3 regions of the Colwellia sp. 6M3 genome follow, and region 1 is predicted to be linked to each of the others. Evidence: riboswitches for the same ligand, from Rfam matches in the RefSeq annotation. Region 1 holds a riboswitch; each other region holds the start of a gene.
What was found. Region 1 has a riboswitch for cobalamin ahead of H4J50_RS02140 (ABC transporter ATP-binding protein). Riboswitches for the same ligand answer to the same signal wherever they lie in the genome.
Positions count from the first base shown of each region.

Region 2: another riboswitch for cobalamin. It lies ahead of cobT (nicotinate-nucleotide--dimethylbenzimidazole phosphoribosyltransferase); the one in region 1 lies ahead of H4J50_RS02140 (ABC transporter ATP-binding protein).
Region 3: another riboswitch for cobalamin. It lies ahead of H4J50_RS02555 (TonB-dependent receptor); the one in region 1 lies ahead of H4J50_RS02140 (ABC transporter ATP-binding protein).

Region 1 covers NZ_JACGWF010000005.1:16,186-21,334, forward strand. The annotation lists gene H4J50_RS02135 (M13 family metallopeptidase) at 1-1,260, shown strand, start outside; cobalamin riboswitch at 1,396-1,538, shown strand; gene H4J50_RS02140 (ABC transporter ATP-binding protein) at 1,746-2,588, shown strand; gene H4J50_RS02145 (iron ABC transporter permease) at 2,591-3,592, shown strand; gene cobO (cob(I)yrinic acid a,c-diamide adenosyltransferase) at 3,598-4,203, shown strand; gene H4J50_RS02155 (cobalamin-binding protein) at 4,237-5,145, shown strand.
Region 2 covers NZ_JACGWF010000006.1:12,293-17,441, forward strand. The annotation lists gene H4J50_RS02520 (cobalamin-binding protein) at 1-383, opposite strand, end outside; gene H4J50_RS02525 (histidine phosphatase family protein) at 614-1,270, shown strand; cobalamin riboswitch at 1,485-1,655, shown strand; gene cobT (nicotinate-nucleotide--dimethylbenzimidazole phosphoribosyltransferase) at 1,819-2,883, shown strand; gene H4J50_RS02535 (adenosylcobinamide-GDP ribazoletransferase) at 2,873-3,727, shown strand; gene cobU (bifunctional adenosylcobinamide kinase/adenosylcobinamide-phosphate guanylyltransferase) at 3,724-4,392, shown strand; gene H4J50_RS02545 (cobyric acid synthase) at 4,389-5,149, shown strand, end outside.
Region 3 covers NZ_JACGWF010000006.1:20,028-25,176, forward strand. The annotation lists gene H4J50_RS02555 (TonB-dependent receptor) at 1-1,755, opposite strand, end outside; cobalamin riboswitch at 1,858-2,032, opposite strand; gene H4J50_RS02560 (phosphotransferase enzyme family protein) at 2,430-3,512, opposite strand; gene H4J50_RS02565 (LysR family transcriptional regulator) at 3,674-4,510, opposite strand; gene H4J50_RS02570 (acyl-CoA dehydrogenase) at 4,642-5,149, shown strand, end outside.

The sequences.
Region 1 (5,149 bases):
ACAGTTACCGATGCATTCAATTGGACAGCTTACCTTGAAGCACAAGGTGTTCCAGCTCAGAAAGACCTTATTATTAACCAACCTTCATTTGTTACAGGTTTTGGTGAAACTTTCGCAGCAACCTCATTAGCTGATTGGCAAACTTATTTAACTTTCCATACGCTTAGCAATTTTGCTGACTCGCTCACTACCGCTTTAGGCGATGAAAACTTTGACTTTTATTCAAAGCAATTAAGTGGTCGTGAAGAACAACGCCCAATGTGGAAACGTGGTGTTTCAGTGGTTAATGGTAACTTAGGTGAAGTTATCGGTAAGGTTTATGTTGGCCGTCACTTTAAACCTGAAGCAAAAACCCGCATGACAATATTAGTGGAAAACTTACGTGGTGCTTATGGCGCAAGTATTGATGATCTTGAGTGGATGTCAGAAGCGACTAAAAAAGCAGCACATGTTAAGTTAGCGAGTTTTGATCCAAAAATAGGTTACCCTGATAAATGGGAAGATTATTCTGCGCTTGTCATTAAAAGTGATGACCTCGTTGGCAACAAAATGCGCTCAGGCACTGTATCACATAACAAAAAGCTTGCTAAATTAGGCGGCCCAATTGATCGTCAAGAATGGGGCATGACACCGCAAACAGTTAATGCATATTACAACCCAACTAAAAATGAAATCGTATTCCCTGCTGCAATTTTACAACCACCATTTTTTAACTTGGCCGCAGACGACGCTGTAAACTATGGCGGTATTGGCGCGGTTATCGGTCATGAAATGGGCCACGGTTTTGACGACCAAGGTAGTAAATACGATGGTGACGGTAACATGCGTAATTGGTGGACTGAAGAAGATTTAGCCGCCTTTAAAGTACGCACTGATAACTTAGTTGCCCAATACAGTGATTATGCGGTATTTGATGATTTAAACGTAAACGGCGAACTTACTTTAGGCGAAAACATTGGTGATTTATCTGGTGTTACCATCGCTTATAAAGCTTACAAAGCGTCATTAAATGGTAAAGAAGCACCGGTAATTGATGGCTTAACTGGTGAGCAACGTTTCTTTATGGGCTATGCGCAAGTATGGCGTGGAAAAATGGTTGAAAAATCATTACGTAATCGCGTGGCAACCGACCCACATTCACCTGCAGAATTTCGTGCTTTAGGCTCACTGTCAAATATGCCTGAATTTTATCGCGCATTTGACGTAAAAAAAGGTGATGCTATGTATATTGCCCCTGAGAAGCGCGTTAAAATTTGGTAGTATCTAAAAGTTAGTACTACAAAACCATAAGGAGCTTCGGCTCCTTTTTTATGCTTGCTAATAACAGACTCTACCGTCAGTACAAGGTTTTCATTGTAAAGCAGTGTAGTTAACCGTAAAATTGACACTTATAAACGATATTTTTAGCCTCATCTTTTATCCTGATTTTGGCTAATTCATAGGGAACACGGTTAAAGCCGTGACTGTACCCGCAACTGTAAATAACTTCATTTTAATAGTTATAAGTCAGGACACCTAATATCAACATTTTTATATAAAACTTATAACACCGTGCGGGAATACACGTGAGTTACACTGTCTACAAGACACTTGTTTCCTATTGCCTCACCTTAATTACGTTATTCAATATATTAGCTTTTGAATTCATCAGCTTGTTATCACTTTTAGGCAATAATGAAAATATACTGCTTTTACCTTGTTAAAAACAATATCCACCTAGTTATCCATAAACTGGGCTGCCTTTAATGCCAACTTTACTCAGTGTCGAATCTGTATCTTGGTCTGTTGATAAACACATAATTCTCAATAACATTTCGTTTGACGTTAATCGCGGCGATATTATCGGTATTATCGGTCCTAATGGCGCGGGGAAAACCACGCTATTAAAGTGCTTACTCAATCATTATAAAAATTGGCACGGCAGCATTAAACTTAAAAATAAAGCACTAAGCCAATATAAACCTAATGAGTTAGCGCAAACATTTGCTCTAGTCGTACAAAACGCTCCCCCTATATTTGATTTAAAAGTTTACGATGTGGTAAGAATGGGTTTACTACCATATAAAACCTTATTTGCTCGCGACAACGATGCAGATAAAGAAAACATTATGCTCGCATTAGAAAAGGTAGGTTTGGCATGCAGCCAAGCTAAATTTTTCAACACCTTATCCGGCGGTGAACAACAACGGGTATTAATTGCTAAAGCTCTAGTCCAAAAAGCAAAAATATTAGTACTTGATGAGCCCACTAATCACTTAGATATTTTCTATCAGCACCAAATATTACAATTGGTTAAAGCATTAAATATTACCGTTATTATGACTATTCATGACCTCAATCTTGCCGCTCATTATTGCAATAGATTACTTTTGTTAGATAAGGGCAACCTAGTCAGCGATAATACTGTCGACCAAGTGTTAAAACCTGAATTACTTACCAAAGTTTTTGGACTACCTTGTTATCGAGACGATGCTCAACATTATGATGTGCCTAGGGTTTACTTTTATCCCGCAACCGATATTGCAACAGATAAACAACCGACTCTTAAGCCAAGCATTTTACATAACAATGAAGGCGAATTATCTTGAGTATTATTCGTGCGCTTAAAGGCAAAAACACTTGGATTTTTTCTGCGCTAATAGTTTTTACTATTTTAACCGTTATTGTATCGATTACTTACGGTCCAGCGACTATTACTCGGGCTGATATATTTCAATGTGTGATGTATGAATGTGCCTCACCTATGCACGACATGGTCATTTGGCAAATACGTATTCCCCGAGTTTTAGTAGGATTAGTTGCCGGAATGGGTTTAGCTTGCGCTGGTGCAATTTTGCAAAATGTGACACGTAATCCGCTTGCCGACCCTTACTTATTTGGCATTATTTCTGGCGCAGGTTTAGGGGCTACCATAGCGACATTCACCTTAGGTGATCAACAATCGCTAGCGCTACCGTTAGCCGCTTTTCTTGGCGCGTTATTTTCCGTGGTGATCGTTTTTGGTATAGCGACTTTACTACGCAATATGAATCACTTATTACTCACAGGTGTAGCGGTTTCCTTTATGCTGGGTTCTATCAGTCATTTTATTCTTTACCTTGGCGACCCCTTTGCTACCAATCGTGTTATTTTTTGGTTAATGGGCAGTTTGGCACGTGTTGAAATGTTTCACTTTTATTTAATTGGCGCCATGGTATTACTCACTTTATTGACCATTTTTGCCTTACACCGACAAATAGATGCCCTACTACTTGGCGATGAAAGCGCTGCAAGTCTTGGTGTTAACATTGATAAACTACGTTTAATATTATTAGCTTTATGTGCCGCAGTTACCGCTACCATTGTTGCTTATTGTGGTGGTATCGGTTTTGTGGGCTTAATGATCCCACACATTGTTAGGCAATTAGTTGGCGTCACCACTATGCCGCTTATTATTGGTTCTGCCTTAGTCGGTGGTTGCTTTTTAGTATGGGTTGATGTTGCAGCACGCAGTGCGTTTAGTAATGTTGAAATTCCCATTGGTATTATTACCTCCGCCATCGGCAGTATTTTCTTTTTAGCGATTATGTATCGCACGCGTAAAACAGGATAACTTACATGACTACAGAAACAGATAAAACTCAAAAACACCAAGCTCGCATGCAACGTATTAAAGAAAAAGTTGATGCTCGTATTGATTCAGCTCAAGAAGAACGTGGCTTATTAATTGTTATTACCGGCAATGGTAAAGGCAAGTCAACCTCTGGATTTGGCACATTAGCACGTGCTGTTGGTCATGGTTATAAGGCCGCAGCATTACAGTTTATTAAAGGAGACTGGGCTTGTGGTGAACGTAATTTATTAGAAAATAATGGTGTCGAATTTCATGTAATGGCGACAGGCTTTACTTGGGACACCCAAGATAAATCTAAAGATATTGCTGCGGCAGTAAAAGTTTGGCACGAAGCAAAACGATTATTACAAGATGACAGTGTCGATGTCGTTTTACTTGATGAACTTACCTACATGTTATCCTACAAGTATTTAGATTTAGAAGAAGTTATTGAAGCTATTGTTAATCGTCCCGCTATGCAACATGTCATCATTACCGGACGTGCATGTCATCGAAGTATTATTGAGCTTGCAGATACGGTTAGTGAAGTTCAACCGCTTAAGCATGCTTTTGATAATGGCATAAAAGCACAAAAAGGTATTGACTGGTAGTTTAACTGGTTAAAGCATTACAATGGAATTTTTATGAAATTAACGCAGTTTTTCTGTTTAGCAATTATCGCTATATTGACTACGACAAGTGCACAAGCAAATAATGTCGATGATAAACTTATATCGGTTATTGAAACACCTAAACCCAAAATAATAGCGCTCTCTCCGCACATTGTTGAAATGCTATTTGATATTGGTGCAGGTGAACAAATTATAGCAAGCACTGAATATGCAAATTACCCATTGGCTGCGAAAAAAATCCCTAGAATTGGCAGTTCAATGCGTATTCAATTGGAGCGAGTGATTGAATTACAACCTGATTTAATCATTGCATGGAAAAGTGGTAACCCCAGTGACGATTTAGCTCGTATAAAGCAACTGGGCTTCAATGTGGTTTATTCGCAACCCGATAGCTTTAATGACGTTGCTAAAGAACTGCGCTTATTTGGCAAACTCACTGGGCATAGCAAACAAGCTGAACAAGTTGCGACTAAATTTTTAGCTGATTTAGCCGACATCAAAAAAAAATATGGTAATGAAAAGCCCTTAACCGGATTTTATGAGGTGTGGTCAAGACCATTAACCACGATTGCGAAAGGTAGTTGGCCACAACAATTTTTAGATATTTGCAGCATCAACAATCCGTTTGAAACAGCAGAAACTGGCTATCCACAAGTAAATATTGAAAAAGTATTACAAGCCAATATCGATGTTATTATTCAGCCGCTTTCAAAAAAACAAACTGGTGTAGATGGATATAACTGGCAACAATGGCCAATACTACCGGCAGTAAAGCACCAACAAATTATCATATTAGATGCCGACATTGCGCATCGTATGACCACGCGGAGTTTACACGCCCTAACCGACTTATGTCAGCAAGCAGATAAAAGTAGAACCTATTACCAACAAAATACCGATAATAAAGCCAGCAAAAACTAGGCTG
Region 2 (5,149 bases), on a different contig from region 1:
ATGTCTGCGACGAGTTTTTCACCTTTAGCTGGCTGCCCAATTAAAGCTGATACGGTGCGAATCATCTGTAAAATTTCACTGATACTGCGATGATTAAAACAATGAACTTGTATTCCTTCTTTAATTAAATCGGCAACGATATCAGCCTGCATATCTGAAAATGCCAAGACTAAATCAGGCTTAAGCGATAGGATTTTTTCCGTTCTGGCGGTAATGTAAGCACTTACTTTGGTTTTTTCTTTTCGTGCACGTTCAGGGCGCATGGTGTAAGCCGAAATGCCAACAATACGATGATCTTCTTCCATAAGGTAAAGTGCTTCGGTGGTTTCTTCGGTTAAACAAATAATGCGCTCTGGCCATTTAGGTTCAGGAACTAAAATCATGCATTTTCCTTGTTACTTACGGTAGTGTTTTGTTTTATTGGTATTATATTGACATGCAATCGTTGCTATTGCATTTGATGAGTTTTACTTTATCAAAAACCACGCAGCAATGATTGGTTTTTTAGTGGTTGTAACAACTCGTGTTTTAAACAAGGTTGTTTCATTGTTAATACAGCAAGTTTATTTGTTAGACTGTATGCAATTATTACTAATAAATCATGGAAGTTAGCTTGTCAGTTTTTAATATCTATTTGTTACGCCATGGCGAACTTGTTGAGACCGGAGTTTTATGTGGGCGTTCAGATATTGCACTATCGAATACCGGCAAACAACAGCTTATTGAAGCTAGTCAAGGTTTAGTGGATATTTCACAATGCTACAGCTCACCCCTTATTCGTTGTCGAGCGTTTGCAGAAAGCTATTGCCAGCAAGTAGATATTTCATTACAAATTACGGCTGACTTGAAAGAGATGGATTTTGGTGATTGGGACGGGCAAAGCTATCAAACACTTTGGCAACCTCAAAACTCAACAAAAAATGCTGAGAATGCGCTCACATTGGGTGATTTTTGGCAAAATCCTTGGCAATGTCAGCCGCCAAATGGTGAAACTATGGCAAGCTTTACTGCACGGATTGATAGTTTTTGGGCGCGTTTATTACACCAATTTGAACAGACCGTTCAAAAAGAACAGCAACAATGTCGACCGAAAAATACTTTAGTGGTTAGTCATGGCGGTGTTATTCGCTATATTTTAGCTAAAGTGCTTGGCTTACCAATCCCAGGTGTTAATCATATGGCTAATATCGATGTACCTTATGGTGCACTTATTCATATACAAGTTAGTATTGATAGTAACGGCAAAGCTTGGTCGAAGTTAATGCTTTAATAACAGCAAATTTAGCATTATCGAACTGTGTTGTTATTTTAGAAACTCACTTTTTTACATAGGATGTAAGAACGCTATCTCACCGGAATTTAAATGTGAAAGCTTGAATATTTAAGCTTTTAACGCACCACTGAGTTAAAAATAAACCTTGCTATTTTGTCCTAGCTGTCGATAATCGCGCCATTAATTAAATAATGTCATATTCAATTTTACTACTTTAATGGAGGATCCCATTATTGCAAAGGTAAAACTGGGAATGTGGTGAAAATCCACAACTGTGCCCGCAACTGTAAACAGCGCATATATTACCACTTAGCCATAAAGTCATTGGCCGAAAAAACATATATGCTGTAAGTCAGGATACCAGGGGAAATATAGACATTAATTACCACGTCGAGCGGGTTACTCGAGCATTGGAATTTTTATTTTGCCTTGTTGATTATGTCATCATTGATGAAATATATACTCCCTTAAGCCTCTAAACTCATCTACGTTAATCATTTTTTGTAAGCCAATTCTTTTGGGTTTGATTTTTGTTAGGTTTTGAAATGTTTAATATTAAAGCAGTTAGTTGCGAACACTCAGAAAAAATTCAAGCACTAATTGACGGTAAAACTAAGCCGCTAGGCGCATTGGGTGATCTTGAATCTTTAGCCAAGCAAATGGCTAAGATTCAGTTAACTGCTTCATCTTTTAAATCTCCTAAAAATAACCAACATAAACTCGAACTTAACTCTCCTCATTTAACTATTTTTGCTGGCGATCATGGCGTTGCTAGCGAAGGTGTTTCCATTGCACCTAGTGAAGTGACTAGTCAAATGGTGGCAAACTTTGCTGGTGGCGGCGCAGCCATTAATGTTTTTAGTCAGCAACTTGGATGGCAGCTAAATATTGTCGATGCTGGTATTTTACATCCTGCATCATCGACAGCAGTTTTAGATCAACGATTAGGTAATATTACTCAAGCCATTAATCAGCAAGAAGCTATGACTCAAACCCAAGTCGAGCAAGGTTTTATTTTTGCCAAAAAACATATTGCAGAGCTAAAAAATACCGGTTGTAACATTGTTGCTTTTGGTGAAATGGGTATCGGCAACACCACGATTGCTTCAGCGATAATGGCGGCAATGATGGCTATTCCTGCGAGCGAAGCCGTTGGTCGTGGTACTGGCGTTTCAGATGATGTTGTTTTAAAGAAGCAACAAGTGGTTGAGCAAGCCTTAGCACTTCATCGAGATAATCTCACAAACCCTCAAGCTATTTTACGCTGTTTAGGTGGTTTTGAAGTGGTACAAATTACCGCAGCGATGCTAGCCGCAGCAGAAAATCGTATGTTAATTGTGGTTGATGGTTTTATTTGTACCGCTGCTGCAATGTTAGCGATTGAGCTAAATACTAACGTGAAAGGTTATATGATATTTGCCCATTGCTCAGGTGAGCAAGGCCACAAAAAAATGCTGAAATGGCTTCAAGTTAAACCGCTGCTGAACCTAGAATTACGCTTAGGCGAAGGTACGGGCGCGGCTTTAGCGCTACCGATAATACAAGCCGCAGCTGCTTTTTATAATGATATGGCAAGCTTTGCCGATGCAGAGGTTACTGATGTTACCTGAGTCTAACGAAATACAATCAAGCGCTTCCAAGCGAGAGTTACTCTGCCAGCAATGGCAATTGTGTCTTTTAGCTATCAGCTTTTTTACCCGAATTCCGGTTAACATGGCGGTTGATGTGACCGCCAAAATGCTAAATGAAGCAAGCCGATATTTCGCTTTAGTGGGCGTGCTTATAGGAATCATTTCTGCATTAGCTTTTTATCTAAGTGCTATGTATCTGCCTACTGAAATCGCATTGTTAGTTGCTATGGCAAGCAGTGTGTTATTAACCGGTGCCTTTCATGAAGATGGATGGGCCGATGTTTGGGATGGCTTTGGCGGCGGCTGGAGTATCGAAAATAAACTTAATATTATGAAAGACAGTCGCTTAGGCACCTATGGCGCAGCAGCATTATTTTTTATTTTGATGATTAAGTACCAAACGTTACTAGCATTAATTCAGCAAAATATGTCTAATGTTAACTTGATAAATGATGGGCTGAGCGTGTTGTCTATTCTAGTTTTAGGGCACTGTTTAAGTCGAGTTCTGGCGACAAGCTTAATTGCCGATATGCCCTATGTCAGCGAAGATGCCACCTCAAAAGTAAAGCCTTTAGCGCAAGCATTATCAAATAATAGTTATTTAACGTTGCTAGCTACGGGCACTTTGATCCTTTTAATAACCTTATCTTTTAGTGTTATTTGGAAGTTAGTGGTTATTTTATTACTGACACGTTGGTGTTTAAAACGTTGGTTTATGCAACAGCTAGGTGGTTATACCGGTGACTGTTTAGGCGCAGCGCAACAGTTTTCAGAAGTGGTTATATATATATCATTACTTGCCCTTACATCGGCGAGCATATGACTGAAATAGTGAAGCATAAAATTCAGTTAATTCTTGGCGGCGCACGTTCAGGTAAAAGCTCATTAGCGGAGCAATATGCGATGTTGTCAAAGCTGCCGGTTACTTATATTGCGACCGCACAAGCGTTAGATGCTGAAATGGCGCAAAGAATTGCGCAGCACCAAGCAGAACGTCCAACACATTGGCGATTAATAGAAGCTCCTTTGCAATTGAGTGTCACTATTGAGTCGATTATTTCTGAAGCTTTATCAAGTAACTCATCAGGCGTTTGCATTTTAGTCGATTGCTTAACTTTATGGTTAAGTAATAGTTTATGTCAGTCGAATTCAAGTACTGATAGCAGCAATAATGTAAGCCAAGACAGTTGTAATAGTGAGTATTGGCAGCAAGAAAAACAGCAGTTTCTTAAGTTATTAAATAGTCTTCAAGATGTAAACTTTGCGCGAGAAAACACGCAAACATTCGCGATTGAACTTATTTTAGTTAGCAATGAGGTCGGTCACGGCATTGTGCCAATGGGTGAGTTGTCGCGCCAATTTGTCGACCAAGCAGGGTGGTTGCATCAAGCCATTGCTAAAGTTGCCGATAAAGTCGAGTTTGTTATGGCAGGCTTGCCCCTAACATTAAAGTCGGTTGAAAATATTAGCCATAAGGCACCACTTTGAAAACATTAATGGTACAAGGTACTACTTCTGATGCAGGAAAAAGTACTTTAGTTGCAGGGCTTTGCCGAGTATTAGTTAACGCGGGTTTTAATGTCGCGCCATTTAAACCGCAAAATATGGCATTAAATAGTGCCGTTACTAAAGACGGTGGTGAAATTGGTCGTGCACAAGCTTTACAGGCAATAGCTGCAAAAGTTGAAGCACGCATTGATTTTAACCCTATTTTATTAAAGCCCAATAGTGACACTGGTGCGCAAGTTATTGTCCACGGTAAAGCGCTTTCTAATATGGAAGCAGGTAAATATCACGACTACAAAAAAGTAGCGATGCAAGCTGTGCTAACGTCTCATCAGAGGTTAGCTCTTGATCATGATGTATTGCTTGTGGAAGGAGCCGGTAGCCCCGCTGAAATTAATCTTCGAGCTAACGATATAGCCAATATGGGCTATGCCGAAGCGGTTGATTGCCCCGTTATTTTAGTTGCAGATATTGATCGTGGCGGTGTCTTTGCCCACCTAGTGGGGACGTTGGCATTATTGTCGGAGTCAGAGCAAGAACGTGTGAAAGGGTTTATTATTAACCGTTTTCGCGGCGATATAAAGTTGCTTGAGTCTGGATTAGACTGGTTAGAAGAGCGAACGGGGAAACCCGTATTAGGTGTTTTACCTTACTTGCATGATCTAGCGTTAGACGCCGAAGATGCCGTAGCACTTGATAATAAAGTGACACAAGCGCAAGTGAATGTTTTTGTACCTTT
Region 3 (5,149 bases), on a different contig from region 1:
TTTAAATGATAGCTGCCATGCTTTATTGACTTGATATTTTAGCGAGGCACTGTATTGCTGATGATAAATGCCGGGTATCTTATTTTGATTAAAGGCGACAAATTCAGATTTAATTTCACTGTCAATTAAGTTCACTTGAAATGATAAAGACAAAGGTGCAAATAATTGATAATTCAGTTGTGCTTCAAAGCCCATTAAATCGGCGTCGCTAACGTTTCTGTAACTGCCAACATTACTTGAATTAAAAATGGCAACAATAGAGTTTTCTAATGTTTGTTGATAAATCGAAGATGATATAGACAGGGTTTTATTTTGATATTGCCCGCCAATTGAAAGCGTAACAGCTTCTTCAGGTAACAAGTCATCATTACCTTTGAAAGAGCCGCGATCACCAAAAAGCTCATATAGGGTCGGAGTTCTTACACCGTCACTAACATTCGCCGTAATTTTAAAATTTTCTTGTTTAACGCTTAAACCTAATTCAGTGGTTAAATAATTTTCATCATTTTTCAGCTTCTCGGCGTCAGGCTGATTAAGGGCAGAATTTACGTTTTTCTCATGTAAATTACTGATCAATACATAGGCTTCTAATGGTAATGAAATTGGTTGCCACTCTAAGCGAGAACCTAAGTTGGTTTGTTGTTGCTCGGCTGAAATATCACATGAGCCAATACCATTACATTGAGTAGGTTGACCATTATGTTGACTGATAGATGTAAATTTTTGTTTATTAAAACTAATAAAAGGGGTTAAGTTAAAATTTTGCCAAGTTAGTAAAGGTTTTAATCCTACATGGTATTTTTTAGTTTCATAATCACTGATATCGAACATTACAGAATCAGGACTTGAAATATAACGCTCGTTTTTGTCTTCAGCGTAAGCCTCTACTTCGATTGAATCTAACCAAGATGAATTACTTAACCAGTGATGCTGATAACTGTAGCGAGTACTGTCTGAGCTTAATTCTGAACTGTTTTCTGGGGAATTATTGCGATAGTTAGGTAGTGACTTTTCTTGATCATTGTATTGTACATTCAACCTAATTTGATGCTGGCCCAGTTGAATAATGTCATTAATGAAAAATGTTTTTTTAGTGAATTCATTATTTCTTAATGCTTGCTCATCTGATTTTGTACTATCTTCAAAGCTTTGAGGTACAAGAAAATCGTAGTCATTATCACTATTTATATAATGGCCACCAAATGAAAGGCTTTGAGTTTTAAATACTTTATTAAATAATATGTTAGCTTCACGGTAACCAAATGATCCAGTGGCTAGCGTTAATTTCGCCGTGTCTTGTGTTGGGCTATAAGTGTTAATGCGAATAACGCCACCAATGGGGGTTGCGCCGGTGCCAATAGCTTGGTTTTTACTAATTTCAATACTTTGAATTTGCTCGGTTGGTATTTGGTTTAAATCAAAACCACCGAATTGACTGTCATTAATTAATTGGCCATCGATATAGAGTTGTATTTGCTTACTACTTGAGCCTCGAATAGAGACAGAAACGGGGTTACCAATACCACTTATCTGACGAATTTGAATACCATTAACCGTTTGTAAAATATCGGCAAGTGTTTGCGATGAATGAACAAAGCTTTCTCGTTGTAGAACCTGATAATTTGGTGAATTGAAACTTTGTTCGTTCACCACTTCAATAACTTCAAGCTCTTGATTTAAAGGTGTTTCTACTTGTGCGGAAACGGGTGATACCACAAAGATAGTTATAAATAGATATCGTAAACGAGAGAACATGAATACCTCAAAAGTTTTTGAGGGGCGTACGGAAGGCTACAGACGGTTTAGCAAAACTGTTGCTAATGTCGATATATTTCCGAAGCGCCCACCGCACTGCAAATAATTCTATGTTGTTTAGGCCGGTCTCCGGGCTTAACTTTGCAAAACAAAGTATTACCGTTGCGGGGGCAGCATTAGAATTATGCATAAAGCATGTCACTAACTTCCCGATTATCTCTTTATTTTTAACGTTGTTAACGTATAAATATCGAGCACCTAAGCAATTTTGAGCGGCAATTCTGACCCCATTACTATGGCTTGTCAACTGTTAGCATTATTAATCTACAAGCTTATAGATTTGATAATTTAAGTGCTCGTACAGTTTATTTGTTGGAGCTTGCAGTATGTCCTGCAAGTACTACATCTGTTTATAAAGCTACATGGTGGTAATGGAATTAAAACCAATGTAATTGGTATTTTTCTCTATTAAATTATCTGTGCTGTATGAGATTATAATAGGTGAGACGATATTATATTAGCTTATATCCTTGTTGGTTATATTTGGGTGTATATCCAATAGCGGATTAATACTGCTCAACTTCTAAGTTTATCAAGCACTCTAAAATCCATATTCAAGAAAAAACGGGTAATTTACTCGGCGGCAATTATTCATAGGTCAATTAAACTTAAAATCAGTTTTTTAACACTATTTCCATCAATAAAGCCTCATGCTGACAAAACAACTGATACAAATGTAATTGGTTCTTTGCTCTAACTAAATTATGTGTGGCGTATGATGTTTTGAAGTAAGTGTCGCCATTTAAAAAATCTGTTAAAAACCGAATGCTCAGCATAAAAGGCATTAATTTTATGCCTTGTATTAAGCTGCTTTGCTCAGACTCGCTTAACGAGCCTTTAAAGCCGGCAATGTAGGCTTCTGTTATTGCACCTAGCATGTCAAAATTAATCACCATTTTATCTAATTCAGCACTGTCTTCAGCAATTGATACACAACAAGTTCGTACCATGTCGCCAAAATCATGCATTAAATAGCCTGCCATGCAGGTGTCTAAATCAATTACTGCTATTGGTTTGTTGGTGGCTTCGCTAAAAAGTAAGTTATTAATTTTTGTATCGTTGTGCGTAACATGTAAAGGCAATGCTGCGGTTGTATTGGCGATGTTTTTGATAAAGTCTTGTTGAGATTCAATAACTTTAAGTTGTGCTTTGGCAGATAGTAGTAACGGCTCAGAGGTGTTCTCTATTGCCTGATGCAGTTGCTCTATTCGCATTGCTAAATCATGAAACTGCGGAATAATATCCGCTAATTTTTCACTGTTAAAGTCGCTTAATGCCGCGGTAAATTGTGCGAAGGCACTGGCAACAGAACTGGCTTGTTCGACGTTAGCGATAGACTCTAAGGTGTAGCATTGGGGAATATAATGTAGGCTGCGCCAGTATTGCCCTTGTACTTTGACATGGTTGCTATTATCAATATTTCGACGTTGGAAAACAGGCGTTAACGGATAACTATTATTTTCATACTTAATTTGTAAGTGAGCGCTGATCAAATCTGCATTGTCAGTGACTTGCTGCGGTGTTTTAAACACTTGTTGATTTAAACACTGTAAAACAAACTTTTGATCAGCCGACTGCACTAAAAAGGTGTTGTTAATAAGCCCGTTACCAAGCCGTGATATCTTGCAATCTTCTAGCGTAAACCCAAATTGCGGTAACACTAAGGCTAATATTTTATCAGGTGTGACGTGAGGCATATATTGTTATTAATTTAGTTAAGTATGACGCCATTAATGCGCCCTGTAATACAGTTATGTTAAGGCAAGGGCTTTAATAAATAAAGTGCTCATTAGCGTATTAACCTTAAGCCAAATCTTAAACCAAACCATAAAACCAAATCACTTTAGCCATTCGAAGGTTAATGCGTATATGCATGCTTGCGAGCTAAGCGTTTTAAATTATTCATGGTCTTCGACGATGAAGTATAAGCCAGCACAATTTCTCGAGTAAGTTGTAAGCCTACTATGGGCCTAAATACGACGTCACTTTGTTTCATAATTTCACTGTGTGCAGGTAAAAATGCACATCCTAAACCTGCATGAATTAAACCCAGGGCATAATCTATGGTGGTTATTTTTGCTCTAATGTCGAGGCTAATACCGGCTAACGCTAAGGTATCGTGTAAATTGTTCCAAGCGCTACAAGGTGTGCGCTGAATAAAAGGTAAGCCATCTAATTGCGAGAGCGAAACAGTTTCATTGAGTGCTAAAACGTGATCATAAGGGAGAGCTAACAAGTAGTCTTCTTGCCACATATCAATAAATGATTCATTTTCATGTAACTCGTCTTTTAGAATAATACGCGCATCAACTTGATCTGTGTGTGGTACCAAAGTGAGTTCGACTAACGGGTTATCTGCGGTGAAGTCTTTTAACAATAAACTCATGCGCTCAACACCTAAACCTCTAGTAACACCTAAATTAAAGGGCTGTTTATTTGTTTTTTCAGAGAAAATGTTTTTTATTGCTCCTGCTTGCCCAAGGAGTTGCTTGGCTAATGGAAAGAGTTTTTTACCTTGTTCAGAAGGTCTTACCCCGCGTGCATGGCGAATAAAAAGTTGTACTTTAAGTTGTTGTTCTAGTTGTGCTATTGCAGACGATATTGAAGGTTGAGCTATAAAGCAGGCTTTAGCGGCTGCGCTAAAGCTTTTGAGCTCATAAACTGAAATAAAATAATTGAGTGATTTTAAATCCATAATAATATCCAGTACTTTAGTTTTAGGTATAGTCTTAAACTATATCAGTTAAAGGAAAATAATATTTTAACTTTGGCTAGGATTTGCTTATTATTTTTGCACGAAAATTAAACAGTCAATCAGGTAATTTCATGTCTAACTCAAACAGTGCAAACCGTCCTTCGTTTAAATGGCAAGATCCGCTTTTATTGGAATCTTTATTATCTGAAGAGGAGCGCATGATCCGCGATAGCGCTCATCAGTATTGCCAAGAAAAGCTCATGCCAAGAATATTAATGGCTAATCGTAATGAAGTATTCGATGTTGAAATTATGCGCGAGCTAGGTGCATTGGGGTTATTAGGTGCAACCTTACCTGAGAAATACGGCTGTGCTGGCGTAAATTATGTTACCTACGGTTTAGTTGCCCGTGAGGTTGAGCGTGTTGACAGTGGTTACCGTAGTGCAATGAGCGTTCAATCGTCTTTAGTTATGCATCCAATTTATGCTTATGGTAGTGAAGAGCAACGAATGAAATATTTACCTAAACTTGCGAGCGGTGAATACATTGGTTGTTTTGGCTTAACAGAGCCGAATTCAGGTTCTGATCCTGCCAGTATGACTACCCATGCCACTGCGGTAGAAGGTGGCTATCGCATGA